2 regions of the Pseudopedobacter beijingensis genome follow, and region 2 is predicted to be linked to the other one. Evidence: riboswitches for the same ligand, from Rfam matches in the RefSeq annotation. Region 2 holds a riboswitch; the other holds the start of a gene.
What was found. Region 2 has a riboswitch for S-adenosylmethionine ahead of ACFSAH_RS07375 (OsmC family protein). Riboswitches for the same ligand answer to the same signal wherever they lie in the genome.
Positions count from the first base shown of each region.

Region 1: it holds a riboswitch for S-adenosylmethionine, as region 2 does, so the genes downstream of both, metH (methionine synthase) here and ACFSAH_RS07375 (OsmC family protein) in region 2, are expected to answer to the same signal.

Region 1 is NZ_JBHUDG010000003.1:27,141-35,374, forward strand. It holds gene ACFSAH_RS02230 (DUF5686 and carboxypeptidase-like regulatory domain-containing protein) at 1-312, opposite strand, end outside; gene ACFSAH_RS02235 (hypothetical protein) at 545-730, opposite strand; gene ACFSAH_RS02240 (heavy metal translocating P-type ATPase) at 1,053-2,945, opposite strand; gene ACFSAH_RS02245 (Fur family transcriptional regulator) at 3,012-3,428, opposite strand; SAM riboswitch class I at 3,573-3,687, shown strand; gene metH (methionine synthase) at 3,817-7,467, shown strand; gene metF (methylenetetrahydrofolate reductase [NAD(P)H]) at 7,492-8,234, shown strand, end outside.
Region 2 is NZ_JBHUDG010000006.1:8,511-16,744, reverse strand. It holds gene ACFSAH_RS07390 (surface glycan-binding family protein) at 1-1,121, shown strand, start outside; gene ACFSAH_RS07385 (SusC/RagA family TonB-linked outer membrane protein) at 1,146-4,286, shown strand; gene ACFSAH_RS07380 (RagB/SusD family nutrient uptake outer membrane protein) at 4,305-5,987, shown strand; SAM riboswitch class I at 6,220-6,324, shown strand; gene ACFSAH_RS07375 (OsmC family protein) at 6,550-7,074, shown strand; gene ACFSAH_RS07370 (hypothetical protein) at 7,167-8,159, opposite strand.

The DNA.
Region 1 (8,234 bases), on a different contig from region 2:
AGCTTTTGCAGACGGGGTTAGTAAAACCTCTATTCTTTGCGATTTCCCTACCGCTATGGGAACAATTTTTGTCTCGTAGCCCATGTATACAAATTTCAATGCACTATAACTTGCACTGGTACTCATGGTAAAAAGGCCATCCATATTGGCTTGCGTACCCGTTTGTGTTCCGTTAAAAAAAACATTCGCAAAAGGAATGGTTTCTTTAGTAAAAGCATCCTTCACCACTCCACTCACTACAGTCTTTTGCGCAAAAGCTCCACCTACACTTAATAACCCCGCAATAAGCGCCACTAAAAAATATCTCAACATAAGACCTTAAAATTCAATCAAGTAGACTAAAAAACAATAATATTCAACAAAATCATTTTCAAACCCACTAAAAATCCAATGCAATTTTAAGAAGTCTTACTGACTTTTCTAATAAAACAGTCAGTTGTTCTGGTTTTTTACATTTCAACAACATAACTTTCTTTTACAACGATTAACATTTTTAAAAAGAGATTTAATTATATTTATCGATTCATCAACGATAAAACCTAAACTATATTTTATATTTAATGAAAACCTTATTTACCCAATCTTTTTGGTTTTGGATAATTTCAAAAATCATCATCATTGTTTTAATACTGATAAGTTCATCAAGTTTATTAAAGGAAGGACGATTTACAACAATGGAACTTACAATTAATTTAACAATATTGTTTACTTCCATATTATTGATAGTCACTCTTTTTCATGATTTTTCCTCCCATTTAAAATTAAATGTATTAAAAACCATTACAGGCTGTTTATTAATTATCCTGGGAATAGCGTTGTTTATATTTTTATTAAATGTGCCTAAGAATAGCCGAAGCAGCATATACTACTGGGGATTCTTATTATCTATCTGGACGGTATTGACTGGAATATTTGATTTATCTAAAATTAGCAGAAATACCATCTCTGATTTATAGAAAACCAACTTTTGCTCATTAAGTTCAACGAGTGTTTCCTCTACCTACAAGAAAGCTATCGGAAACACACGTTGGTTCTATGAAAGAAAAAACAGCTTAAACATTTTTACCCTGTATTCTCACCGCATTCAGGATAGCCACTAAAGCAACACCTACATCGGCAATAACCGCCTCCCATAAAGTGGCCACACCTCCGGCACCTAACACCAATACAATAACTTTAACAACCATGGCCAAAACTATATTTTGCCAAACAATACTTCTGGTGATCTTCCCTATTTTAATAGCCGAAATAATTTTGGTAATGTTATCATTCTGGATAACCACATCAGCCGTTTCTATTGCTGCATCGCTTCCCAAACCTCCCATGGCAATCCCTACATCTGCCAGTGCCAATACAGGAGCATCGTTTATTCCATCACCCACAAAAGCCAACTTTCTTCCTTCACTTTTCAGTTTATCCACATGTTTAACCTTTCCTTCAGGCAATAAATCTCCATAAGCATAATCTATATGCAGTACCTTTGCCACTTCGTTAACCACAGATTGCTTATCGCCGCTAAGCATAACAGTTTTTAAGCCCAGCTTATGCATATCTGCAATAGCCTGCGAAGCCTCGGACTTAATCTCATCCGCGATAGTTATATAACCGGCAAACTGGTCATTTATAGCTACAACAACTATCGTATCAACAATTTCCTCTATAGATTTATCGTAACTGATATTAAACTTCTTCAATAGCTTTAGGTTTCCCGCTAATACAACTTCACCATTAATGGTTGCCTTTAACCCATGCCCCGCTATTTCCTCAACCTGTTCAATAGTGTATCCGCTCACCTTCCCGGCATATTCTTTAATCGCTTCTGCAATAGGATGGTTAGATTTACTTTCTATAGTTGCCACTATCTCTACAAACTTTCTTTCGTCCATCTCAACCGCATGTACACGGTTAATTTTAAATACCCCTTTGGTTAGGGTACCTGTTTTATCCATCACGACAGTGTCTATCTCAGTTACCGCATCCAGATAATTTCCCCCTTTAAAAAGAATTCCCTGTTTAGATGCCAGACCTATACCGCCAAAATAGCCCAAAGGAATAGATACCACCAAGGCACAAGGGCAACTAATTACCAAAAACACCAATGCCCTGTAAAACCAGGTTTGGAAAGAGTAATCAGCCACAAACAACATAGGTAATACAACTACCAATACCGCCAGAGCAAAAACCACAGGAGTATATACCTTTGCAAATTTTGATATAAAAAGCTGTGTTTGAGATTTTCTGGCCTGCGCATCCTGCACCATTTCCAACACCTTGCTTAACTTACTATCTCTAAAAGCAGTAGTCACTTTAATATCACAAACCGTTGCCAGATTAATCATCCCTGCCAAAACAGTTTCACCCTGCTTTTTATTATCAGGCACACTTTCTCCCGTTAGGGCAGCTGTATTAAAAGTTGCTTTTTCAGAAATCAATTCCCCATCCAAAGCCACCTTCTCACCTGCTTTAACCTGTATAACCTCGCCTATAGATACATCTTTGGGGTTTACAGTTTCTATTTTACCGTTCCTCACAACATCTACAGCATCAGGACGCACATCCAGCAAAGCCTTAATATTACCCTTTGCCCGCTTAACCGCCCGTTCCTGAAACCATTCGCCAATAGAATAAAACACCATTACAGCAACTCCTTCGCTATAAGAGCCAATGGAAAATGCGCCAATAGTGGCCACGCTCATTAAAAAGAATTCGTTAAAAAAATCAAACCTCTTGGCTTTTCTCCATGCCAGGTCCAGCACGGAGTATCCCGATAAAAGATAAGCCGCACCATATATAAGTAATTCGGTAATATTATTAAACCGAATATGAAAACCGTATTCCAATACCTGCATAGTTACCAATACAAGTAACGCTACCAGAAGCTGCCAATTATTTAGACCGTGATCATGGTCATGATCGTGGCTATGATTGTGATTATGTTCTGTCATAAATAAAATTATTAGTACTTATTTACAACAAAAGTAGGTTATAATCAGGTGCAATACTATTGCATTCTAATGAACCGTACACTTGGCACAGGTTCCCTTTACCACCAGATTCACTTCCTGAGACAAGAAATAATCAGGCAATACAATAGCAGGTATTTTTGTTTTCGGAAGACAGGAAGTTTCTAAACAAGTATTACAATAAAAATGGACATGCACATGGTTGTGATTATCTGCATCACAACTATCGTCACACATAGCAAACTTTTGGGTTCCCGTACCATCATCAATACTGTGCAGCAAACCATTCTTCTCAAACGTTTTTAACGTTCTGTAAATAGTTATCCGGTCTGCCGGATGCATAAGTTTTTCAAGTTCATTTAAAGAAACAGCCTTATCTTGCTCTACCAAACATTGCACAGTCAACAAGCGCATCGCTGTGGGCTTAATATTTTTCTGCTCTAATAACGTTTCTAACTCTTTCATTGCATAAAAAACAAATAACTTAAAAATTAGTTTCTAATAGAAATGTAACCAAAAAAATTTCGCCAATAATCCGCATCCACCTAATTTTATTTGGAATAGCTATTTAAAATTTGGTTTTCACCAAATTATATTGCAAATTTGCATTGCTTATAAAGAAAGACGGAGGGATTAGACCCGATGAAGTCTTAGCAACCTGTGCTTACAAGGTGCTACGTTCTACTCAGTTAAAATACAAAAATATAACTGGGAAAGATAAGTGAAAGTCAACGGACTACAACACATACCGACTTTTCTTCATTAAGCTTTTAACGAATAACAATGTACATAAATTGATACTGCTTTCATTTTAAGTCTCGATTTATTGCTTTTGTTTGACGATGTGCATTTTATGAATATCAGAGAAGAACTTAAAAAGCGTATCCTGGTGATTGATGGAGCCATGGGTACTATGATCCAAAACTACAAGCTGACTGAAAGTGATTTCAGGGGCGAAAGGTTTAAAAACCATCCTTGCGATGTGAAAGGCAATAATGATATGCTGAACCTGACAAGGCCAGATATTATTAAAGAAATACACAAAGCTTACTTGTTGGCCGGAACCGACATTATCGAGACCAATACGTTCAGTACGCAACGTATTTCTATGGCCGATTATCGGATGGAAGACCTTTCCTATGAACTGAGCTATGAAGGCGCCCGTATAGCCAAAGAAGCCGCTATGGAAATAACGGCTTTAACACCAGACCGTCCCCGTTTTGTTGCAGGAGCCATTGGTCCAACCAACAGAACACTCTCCATTTCGCCAAACGTAAACGACCCTGGATACAGAGCCATTACATTTGACGAGCTTGAAGATGCCTATTACGAACAAATAAGAGGACTGGTAGATGGCGGCGCCGATGTGTTACTGGTTGAAACCATCTTTGATACCTTAAATGCCAAGGCTGCTATTTTTGCTATCAAAAAATACGAAGCAATTATTGGAAGAAAGATCGAGATCATGATCTCCGGAACCATAACTGATGCTTCGGGTCGTACACTATCAGGACAAACTACCGAGGCTTTCTGGAACTCTGTACGCCATGGCGATTTATTATCAATTGGGCTAAACTGTGCTTTAGGGGCAAAAGATATGCGTCCATACATTCAAGAACTTTCTGAGCTGGCAGATGTGTACGTATCTGCCTACCCCAATGCAGGTCTTCCTAATGAGTTCGGACAATACGATGAAACGCCGGTTGAAACCGCCTCTCTTCTGGACGACTTCCTTGGATCAGGATTTCTGAATATTGTGGGTGGCTGTTGTGGTACAACACCAGATCACATTCAGAAAATTGCAGAAGCCGCAGCAAAATACCCCGCAAGAAAGCCTGCGGTACAGCAACCTTTTCTACGCTTGTCTGGTTTAGAGGCCGTTAACATACAGCCCGACAGCATATTTGTGAATATTGGCGAAAGAACCAACATTACCGGATCTCCAAAATTCTCCAAACTTATTTTAAGTGGCGATTTTGAAGCAGCTTTATCCGTAGCTCGTCAGCAGGTGGAAGGTGGTGCGCAGGTTATAGACGTTAACATGGACGAAGGTATGCTTGACTCTGAAGCTGCCATGACGAAGTTTCTAAATCTTATTGGTGCAGAACCCGACATCTGTAAACTCCCCATCATGGTAGATTCATCCAAATGGAGCGTTATAGAAGCCGGATTAAAATGTTTACAGGGAAAAGGCATTGTTAACTCCATTTCTTTAAAAGAAGGAGAAGAGGTTTTTAAAGCACATGCCCAAACCATTAAACAGTATGGTGCCGCCTCTGTAGTGATGGCATTTGACGAAAACGGACAAGCCGACAACTTTGAAAGACGGATAGAAATCTGTAAAAGATCTTACGACATATTGGTTAACGAAGTAGGTTTTGCACCGCAAGATATCATCTTCGATCCCAACATCTTAACCGTAGGAACAGGCTTAGAAGAACATGCCAATTATGCGGTAGACTTTATTAACGCTACACGTTGGATCAAAGAAAATCTTCCCCATGCAAAAGTGAGTGGAGGGGTTTCCAATATTTCATTCTCTTTCAGAGGGAACAATCCCGTTCGTGAAGCCATGCACTCCGCATTTCTTTTCCACGCTATCAGAGCAGGCTTAGACATGGGGATTGTAAATGCCGGAATGCTGGAAGTTTACGAAGAGATAGACCCCGAGCTGCTGGTAAAAGTAGAGGATGTTTTATTAAACCGTCGTCCAGATGCCACCGAAATATTGGTAGACTTTGCAGAAACCGTTAAAAATAAAGGAAAAACAATAGTCAAAGACGAAGAATGGCGAAAAGGATCAGTAGAAGAAAGGCTATCACATGCTTTGGTAAAAGGCATAGTAGCCCATATAGATGAAGATGTTGAAGAAGCCCGTTTAAAATATGCAAGACCTTTAGAAATTATAGAAGGCCCCTTAATGGACGGGATGGGTGTGGTAGGAGACCTGTTTGGTTCCGGTAAAATGTTCTTACCACAAGTTGTAAAATCTGCCCGGGTAATGAAAAAAGCCGTAGCCATTCTGCTTCCCTACATCGAAGCAGAAAAAGTAGAAGGCGAAAGCAGTTCGGCCGGAAAAGTATTAATGGCTACCGTAAAAGGCGATGTACATGATATTGGTAAGAATATAGTAGGCGTAGTACTGGCCTGTAATAACTTCGAAGTAATAGATTTGGGTGTAATGGTTCCCGCATCAACCATTTTAGATGAAGCAAAAAAACACAAGGTAGACATTATTGGATGCAGCGGGTTAATTACACCATCGCTGGATGAAATGGTGCATGTAGCTAAAGAAATGGAACGCGAAGGCTTTAGTATTCCTCTGATGATTGGTGGCGCAACCACATCCAGAATACATACCGCTGTTAAAATAGATCCCAATTATAACGGAACCGTTATACATGTTTTAGATGCGTCAAGAAGTGTTACCGTATGCAGCAATTTGCTAAATCCGGCAACCAAAGAAGATTACAAAAAACAAATCAAAGAAGATTACGAAAAAACAAGAGATAATTATAACAAGAAAAAGGTCGACAAATCTTTAAAACCAATAAATGATGCCCGTAAAGAACAGTTTAAAATAGACTGGTCGGCTCCTTTACCTAAAGCACCAAACTTTATTGGAACAAAAACAATAGACAGCTACCCTTTAGAGGAATTATTACCTTATATAGACTGGACTCCTTTTTTCCATGCATGGGAATTAAGAGGTGCCTATCCAAGAATTTTAGAAGACAAAACCGTTGGCCCCGAAGCGAAAAAACTATTTGACGATGCACAAAATTTATTGAAACGTATTGTAGACAATAAATTATTAACTGCAAAAGCCGTATTCGGAATATGGCCTGCCAATAGTATTGGAGATGATATTGTACTAAATGTTGATGGCAAAGACATTACCATACATACTTTAAGGCAACAGGTAGAAAAACCTGCCGGAGAACCTTACTTTGCATTATCAGACTTTATTGCACCTAAAGAAACAGGCTTGCAGGATTATTTTGGAGGATTTGCAGTATCTACAGGTTTTGGCTGCGATGAACTGGTTGCCGAATTTGAAAGCGACCATGATGACTACAATAGTATTATGACCAAGGCTCTGGCAGACAGATTAGCCGAAGCATTTGCCGAAAAGTTACACGAACTCGTAAGAACAGAACATTGGGGTTATTCTACCACAGAAAACCTGTCTAACGAAGAACTTATTAAAGAGAAATACCAGGGTATACGCCCTGCACCCGGCTATCCGGCCTGTCCGGACCATACCGAAAAACGTATTCTTTTTGATTTGTTAGATGTAGAAAGTAAAACAGGCTTGTATTTAACAGAAAGCTTTGCCATGTATCCTACTGCCGCAGTAAGTGGATATTACTTTGCACATCCACAATCAAAATACTTTGGAGTAGGCAAAATTGCTAAAGATCAGGTAGAAGATTATGCCCAACGGAAAGGCATGGATCTGGAAACAACAGAAAAATGGCTAAGCCCTAATTTGGGATATTAACAAACAATCTCTTAATCTAAAAACATGAAAATAGTAGACCATATAAAAAACGCCAATGGAAAAACATTATTTTCTTTCGAACTATTACCACCGGTAAAAGGTCAGGGAATACAATCTATATACAATGCCATTGACCCGCTAATGGAATTTAAACCTCCGTTTATAGATGTAACCTATCATCGGGAAGACTACATTTACAAACAATTAGATAACGGATTACTGGAAAAAGTATCCTACCGGAAACGGCCTGGAACAGTAGCTATATGTGCAGCTATCATGAACAAATACAAAGTAGATGCTGTACCGCACCTTATCTGTGGGGGTTTTACCAAAGAAGAAACAGAAAATGCATTAATTGATCTTCAGTTTTTAGGTATAGATAATGTTCTGGTTTTACGTGGCGATGCCAGACATGCAGATCCATCTTTTATTCCAACTCCCGGCGGACATGCCTACGCATCTGAACTATTGTTACAAGTAAAAAACCATAATCAGGGCATTTATCTGCATGAAAACGTGACAGCAGAAACAGAAAGTGATTTCTGTATAGGCATTGCAGCTTATCCGGAAAAACATTTTGAAGCCCCTAACCTCTCTTCAGATTTTAAATATCTGAAACAAAAAGTAGATGCCGGTGCCGACTTTATTGTAACCCAGATGTTTTTTGACAATCAAAAGTATTTCGACTTTGTAAACAAATGCCGGGAAAACGGAATAACCATCCCTATTATTCCCGGATTAAAACCCATAAGTACCTTAAACCAACT
Region 2 (8,234 bases):
GTTTTACTTACCAAAATAAGAATGCTACACAAGCAGTTGCTTTCTCTGTAAGTCCTGATGCCGCTTTCAAAGGAGACGAAGTGAATTTCGGTTTTGTAGATCTTCCTGCAGCATTGCAAGGAAAAATAACCCTGAATAATCAAGGCGTAATCAGCGCTGTAAAAGGAAATACCATTCCTATGGGGACTTATACCGTAAAAGTGAAAGCAAGCAATCCTAAAGGGGAAACAACAGCTTCGTTTACATTAACTGTAGCTGCAAACCCTAATTATTTTACGTATGTAAGATATGGCAATAACCTGAATCTTACGCCAGCTGAGAACTATGCGAATCAATTCCGTATAGCTGCGGGTACCGCTACATCAGGCTTTAAGAGCAAAGTTCCTGTTACAGATGCAGGTTCAGGTATTAGCTTAACTTATGAAATCAGAGGTATACAGCAATCAACTGGTACAACTATCGATGCCTCTACAGGTGTTATTACGATAGGAACTATCAATGCGGCAAACTGTGGTATATTTATGGTTACAGTTACTGCAGGTAAAGGTACACCTTCAGAATTTTCGGTTCAGACACCTGTCTTTTTCCATAATTCGGAGCCGGTAGCAGTACCTAATAGTACAGAAAAAGCATTGGTTGAGTATTCACCGTTTGTTTTTCAAGTCAATCCAAATTCGGGAGGAAGATCCGTAGCACCAACTATTACAGGTATTAGCAATATGTCCAAATTTTTTATGGACTATAGACGTAACTTCAATTATTATAATTTCTTTGGTAACCATGTGAGTGGGCAATTAACTAATCCACCATCGCCAGCAGATCTTTTTTTAGGTCTTCTGTGGGATAACTATGCTGCTGTAAAAGGTGTTAATCCAAATTATGGCTCTAAAGACCCGGTTTCCTATTATAGCAATGCAGATAATCTTAGTTTGCCTTTAGCATACGTTGCTCCGAATAACTATAGTGTAGTGGTTAATCCGAATAGATGGATTGCTGATGGTCAACCCGCAAATGGTGTAATGACTGGGCAAATCACATTTGCAAATGATAATGCGGCGAATAGCATAAATAATGGAGGTCAAATATTCCCAATTGTTTTATGGTTTGATACGAAATTTTAGAAAGGAACAGCAATGTATTATAATATGATAAATAACGCAGGAGTGTATAAACAGCTCATCATGTCCGTTTTGGCCTTGATGTGCTGTATCAATATTTATGCACAACAACAGGTAACCTTAAGAGGTAAGGTGCTGGACGATAAAGGGGCTCCGTTAAAAGGAGCTACTATCTCGGTTATTGGCAAAACCAGTAAAACATCAACAGGTGAGAATGGAACTTTCTCATTGAAGGTGCCACAGGGCGAAACTTTAATGGTTACCTATGTAGGTTTTATAGAACAAGCTATTCGTGTGGGAAGCCAAAATGATCTTATTCTGAGGATGCAACCCGAAACTGCATTTTTACAGGAAGTTGTGGTGGTGGGATATGGAACCGCTAAACGTGAAGATGTGACAGGTTCTGTATCATCTTTAAAGGGAAAAGATGTAGAAGGTTTTAAATCAGGTTCTGTTCTGGCGGCAATAGGCGGTAAAGTAGCGGGTGTACAGATTACGCAGTATGATGGCGAGCCGGGATCTGGATTTAATGTTAATATCCGCGGTATTGGTACTTTAACCGGAGATTCTTCTCCGCTTTATATCGTAGATGGTTTTGAGGTTAGTGATCTTAACTTTATTTCTAATGCAGATATAGAGTCTATGGAAGTACTAAAGGATGCATCAGCGTCAGCTATTTATGGAGCAAGGGCAGCTAATGGTGTCGTGTTGATTACCACTAAATCAGGTAAGATAGGCAAACCAAAAATAGCCTATTCAGTAGCAAGTACTAATCGTCAGATAGCGAATAAATTAGATGTACTAAGTCCTTACGAGTTCGTGAAATTACAGGCAGATGTAAACAGCGCTTATGCTGGTACTTATTACAAACCAGGGATGGATGATAATGGAAATCCTTACAAGTATCAATCAGCAGAAGATTATATAGGTGTTGGTGGTATAGATTGGCAAGATGAAACCTTTAGACCTACCTGGTCTAATGACCATAACCTAAGCGTAAGTGGAGGTGTAGAAAATACTAAATACAATTTCTCTTTAAATAAATATGACGAGAACGGAATTTTCAATAACAGCGGGTTTGGAAGAACTACTGCTAAAATGAGAATTAACCAAAAACTAATAAAGCAAATAACTGTTGATGCTGCCATTAATTATGGTAAAACAAATAGATCTGGTGTAGGTACAACGGCAGATAATGGACGTTTTAATATGTTGGCTCAAATTCTGAGTGCTCGTCCTACCGGTGGATTAAAGATAGATGACGAAACATTGTTGACCACAGCCATTGACCCCGAGATGTTAGAAGATGGAACAAGTTTGGCACAGGTAAACCCGGTAATGCAAACACAATCTGTAGTAAATAACAGGGGTTCGGAACAGTGGTCTACTAACCTCTCTGTTAACTGGGAAATTATGAAAGGTTTAACTTTCCGTTCGGCGGGGACTTATAATACCACGAATACACGTAATGACCTGTTTTACAAAAATGGTTCTAAAGAGGCGTATCGTAATGGACAAAAACCTTATGGACAAACACAGATGGGTAAAAACGTTAGATGGACTAATTACAATAACCTGACCTGGAAGAAAAAGATCGATAAGAAAAATCAATATGATATTATGTTAGGTCAGGAAACATCTTTCAGCAGTTCAGAATATTTGTTAGGTCAGGCCATGGATTTTCCGTTTGATAATTTAGGAAACGATAATTTGGGAGTGGGGGCTACACCAAGTAAAGTATCTACAGATTATTACGATAAAAAGCTTTTATCATTCTTTGCTAGGGCAAATTACAACTACGATAATAAATATTTGTTTACAGCAACGATGAGGGCTGATGGTTCGACCGTGTTTTCTGATAAAAACAAATGGGGATATTTCCCATCTTTTGCAGCAGCATGGCGTATTTCTCAGGAAGATTTTATTAAAGACATCAGAGCTATTTCTGATTTAAAACTTCGTTTAGGATGGGGTGTAGTTGGTAACGACCGTATACCAAACTACTTATCATTGGATTTGTACGATCCTGTTAAATATGGTATAGGTAATTCTATATATACCGTTTTAACGCCAAAACAATTAAGAAATGAAAACCTGAAATGGGAAGGTTCTTCTACTGTTAATATGGGAATTGATTGGGGTTTTTTGAATAATCGTTTAACCTTGGTTACAGATTTCTTTATTAAAGACACTAAAGATCTTTTGTTAGCGCAATCACTGGCGCAAGTTACTGGTTTCTCTTCTCAATATCAGAATATTGGAAAAATCAGAAATAAAGGTGTGGAGTTAAGCATTACAGGTAAACCTATTATCAAGAAAGATTTTTCGTGGGAAACTAACTTCAATATATCCTTTATTGATAATAAGCTGGTATCGTTACAATCAGGAGTTAATGCAATGTATTCACGTTCTGGTTTTGATAGCAATTTTACAGAATATGATTACGCAGCTATTGTTGGACAATCTTTGGGTTTGATATACGGTTACGAGTTTGATGGTATCTATCAACATAGTGATTTTAACACTACACCGGATGGGAAATTGGTGTTAAAGGACGGAGTAACCAATAATGCGCGTCTGACCAATCTGGCACCTGGTATGGTGAAATATAAAGATCAGGATGGAGATGGTGTAATTACCACCAAAGACCGTACGGTTATTGGAAATGCTATACCAAAATGGTATGGAGGTTTTACCAATACATTCAATTATAAAGGAATTGATTTAGGTGTGATGTTCCAATTTAACTATGGTAACGATGTTTATAATGCCACTCGTTTATATGCTACCCAATCTCGTTCGGGCAGACGTAATATGTTGTCAGAAGTAGCAGACAGATGGACACCTACCCATGCTTCTAATAAAGTACCATCTACAAATGGATATGTGACCAATGATGTTTACTCTCGTTTTGTTGAAGATGGTTCTTTCTTAAGATTAAAGAGCGTTTCGTTAGGTTATACCTTACCGGTTGATTGGTCTAAGAAAGCTTATATGTCGAGAGCAAGGGTGTTTGCATCTGCACAAAACCTGTTTACCATTTCGGGATATAGTGGTTATGATCCGGAGGTAAGTACTTCTGGTAATAATCCAATGACTCCGGGGCTGGACTGGGGAGCTTATCCTAGAAGCAAGGTGTTTACATTCGGATTAGAAGTTCAGTTTTAATTAAAAATCGAAGAAGAAATGAAAAAAGTTGTTTTTTATATACTGACATCGGCCATGTTCATGATGAATACTTCATGTTCTGATTACTTGGCTGAAGAATCTAGAACAAGTATAGACAAGAATAAGTACATGTTGAATGCTGCTGAAGCAGAAAATGTGTTGTTGGGTGTTTATCGTAATATGGTAGCTGATGAAGTTTACGGTTATAACCTGTCTATTTTGTTTACGCTGGGTACTGATATAGCCCAGGTAGAGGGTAGTACCAATGAGAATTTTCGTATTATACCTACCAACTCTTTCTCTCCCAATCAATCAGAAGTACAGGGAACATGGGCAACATTGTATAATTCTATCTACAATGCCAATGATTTTCTGGAGAGTTTAGAACAAAAAATGGTTGATTATTCCAGTAAAGATAAAGAGCTGGCTACGGTGTACATGGCAGAGGCAAGAGGCTTGCGCGCATTGTATTATTTTGAGTTGTTGCGTCGTTATGGCAATATTGCATTAATGACTAATACGGCTATGTCAAAACAACCACCTGCTACTTTTGTGCAGGAAGATCCGGTAAAAGTTTATGAGTTTATAGAGCAGGATTTGAAATTTGCCATAGATAATTTACCGTATGCTACAGATGATAAACTAAGGGTAAATAAAAGCTTTCGTTTATCAAAAGGTTCGGTGTTAGGTTTGTTGGCAAAGGTGTATGCTACATGGGCAGGCTATCCAGTGAAAGATGCATCTAAATGGGAGATGGCCGCCAAAACAGCTCAGATATTAATAGAATCTAACAAGCATGGTTTACTGGATAATTACGAGCAGTTATGGAAAAACTCAGGAGCCGGTATCTGGAATCCGACAGAAAGTTTAATAGAAGCTTCTTTCTATTATCCAACAGCTACAGGCGGTGCTTCTGATCCGGTGGGACGTATAGGAAAATGGAATGGAGTTAGAACAACAGCAATAGCAGGAGAGCGTGGTTCTAATGCTGCAAACGTAAAAGTAGTACATACTTTTGTGTTAGACTGGAGAGGCTATCCAGAAGATTTAAGGAGAGATATTTCGGTGGCAAACTACCAGTACAATCCCACCAAACAATTATGGGTAGGAACAGATGCTGCTGCAGCTGCCAATGATGCAGACCCTACAAAAGCTCAAAAAGCAAAGCAAAACTACACTCCTGGTAAATGGGATACAGAAAAATACGTTCCACAAAGTAATAAGTTAATCAATAACGATAAATCTAATGTTAACTGGTATGTTTTACGTTATGCAGATGTATTGTTGTTATATGCAGAAGCATTGAACGAATGGAAACAAGGACCTACAAATGATGCTTATACCGCCATTAATATGGTTCGCAGACGTGGGTACGGACTTCCTGTAAGTGCGGCAAGTAATTTAGCTGATGTGCCGACAGGTTTAGATGTTCAGGGTTTTAGAGACGCTGTTCGTAAAGAAAGGGCTTTTGAGTTAGCTTTTGAAGGCCATAGAAGGTTAGATTTAGTACGTTGGGGCGTTTATTACGAGACTGTTAAAGCTACAGCACAAAGATTAGGAATATGGTGGATTACTGCAGGTTCTCCAAATTATGCCGTAGCAACACCAGGTTATACCAAAAAGAATAAACATGAGCTTTTCCCTATTCCACAAAGGGAAATGGATATTATGCCACAGTTTGATCAGAACCAAGGTTGGTAAAATAAAAAAAGCCTGAGAAATTTCTCGGGCTTTTTTTATAACTAAATTCTATTCTATATAGACAAAATAGGTACAGCAATTATCAGTTTTTCTCAATACGGGTGAGTGTTTACTGTTCTATTAAACAGCAAAAGATTTTGTCTGAAAAAAATATTCTAAACTAGGTTTATATTTCAATCAAATTATTATATTTGCCTCGTAATTATTGAAAGACCTCTCTAAAAAGAGTCTTGATTTATAAAGAAGTGGCGAGAGACAGGCTCTATAACCCACTGGCAACCATCAAGAGATTGAACGGTGCTAATTCCTGTCCCCAATGGAGGGGAAAATATAAATAAGAGACATCATGAAAATCAAAAACATCACATTCTACACAGAATTAGATTGCCTTGTAACTATTAACAATACCTGCTGTTGTTGTAGTACCTGTATGCAGATGTACTAAAATCTAATTTTTATAAAAGTACAATTCTCCACATTTCTGTGGGGCTGTTGCTGCTAAATAAAATTCCGCAATTTTCAGGAGTTATTATCCATTCAATTATATTTTATTTATTAAAAAATGTCAGAATTCGTAAAACAATCATTAGGTAGCCTTATTCAGGAATTAAAAAAAGATGCAGATAAAGCACAAGTAAGTTTTGAAGCTACTTCAGTACTTGAAGAAGGTGTAAGTGTAAAGAGTACTGTAAGACAATTTGAGTTTAAGTTTGATGAGCCAGAGTTATTGGGAGGTAAAGATGCTGCGCCTAATCCGGTAGAATATGTACTAGCTTCTTTAGGTTCATGCCAGGCAATTGTATACAGAGCATTGGCTTCTTTAAAAGGTATACAATTAGATAGCGTAACGGTAAAAACTAAAGGAGATCTTAATTTACAAGGTTTTTTAGGTTTGGACAGTACGGTTCGTCCGGGCTATGAAAAAATAGAGTTTGAAACAATTATTGTATCGGATGAGAGTCCTGAGAAACTCGAAAGACTAGCTCAACAAGTAGATGCTATTTGCCCTGTTCTGGATATTATTTCTAACCCTGTAAAAGTGCAGGGAAAATTAACTATTCAAAGTAAACACGAATTGGTAGGTTAATACCTTCAAGAAAAAGGCGACTCCTATTGCAGGAGCCGCCTCATCTTAAAACCACTAAATCAAAAATCTGTATATCTGTCTTTAAGCTATTATTAGTTCAAAGCATTAATCATATTAATCAGCTGGCTTTTAGAAGTTGTTTTTATATCTTCAGTTCCTATAGCTATTGTTCCATTAGCAACAATAGTCGCTTTTTTGATAGCGTAAGCAACAGAACCATTGTTTTCAGACATAAATATTACGTGTAAGGTTAAGCCTACAGGGATAAAGCCATAATGCTCAGAGAAGAAATGATCTTGCATGTCGTAAGTGTCTAGTTGAGCCAGAACGTTAGGCTCGCCTTCATACGCTAAATATATACCAGCATTATCTTTATTGTAAGCTGAAGGTACGGTAACTTTTATCTGTGTTTTTGGACGCGCATCGCTGTAGAATCTATCCACATTTGTCCAGCCAAATTCATTATCCCATATAGCGTAGGTAGCTCTTTCAGTATTTATATTCATACCAGCTTCTTTTCCATGATTGCCACCTGTTTCGTCCCATACCAGGTTACCCTCCTGATCAATGGTTCCTCTCCACAATAGCATATCGGTATCTATTGCTCCGGTATTGTTTGCAGGTACAGATACGTTATAAGAACAACCAGGTTTTACTTCTTTATTACCTTGCATAATTTTTATATTGTATTGTCCGCCGGTAACTAAAGGAGACACATCACCATTGTTATTTCTACCCATTACCGGTTTATTGGCTAATACCATGCTGCCTCTGTCAAAAATTTCTATAAAAGAAATAGTTACGTTACCAGTTACAGGGTTGTTATTTTCATCAACCAGACAATTAGGGCTGATTTTTACTTCTACGCCTTTTGCGGAGGTGAAGTTAATTCCATCTTCTGCTTTGAAAACTTGGGTTTGTGTCATGTCTTCCAAGGTTTTTTTTCTGAGTTCCTGAAAACTGGCAGCAGAAGGGGCGGCCAGATCTATTTCAGGTCCTGATGAATTCTTTTTACAAGAAGTAGTGGCTAGCAAAGAAACACCGATCAATGCTGTCATTAATTTGGATGTGAAATTCGTTTTCATAGTATTAATCTTTTAAGTTTTTACAATGATTTATTACTATATAAAACCAATTAAATAATTGTTACCCCATGACAT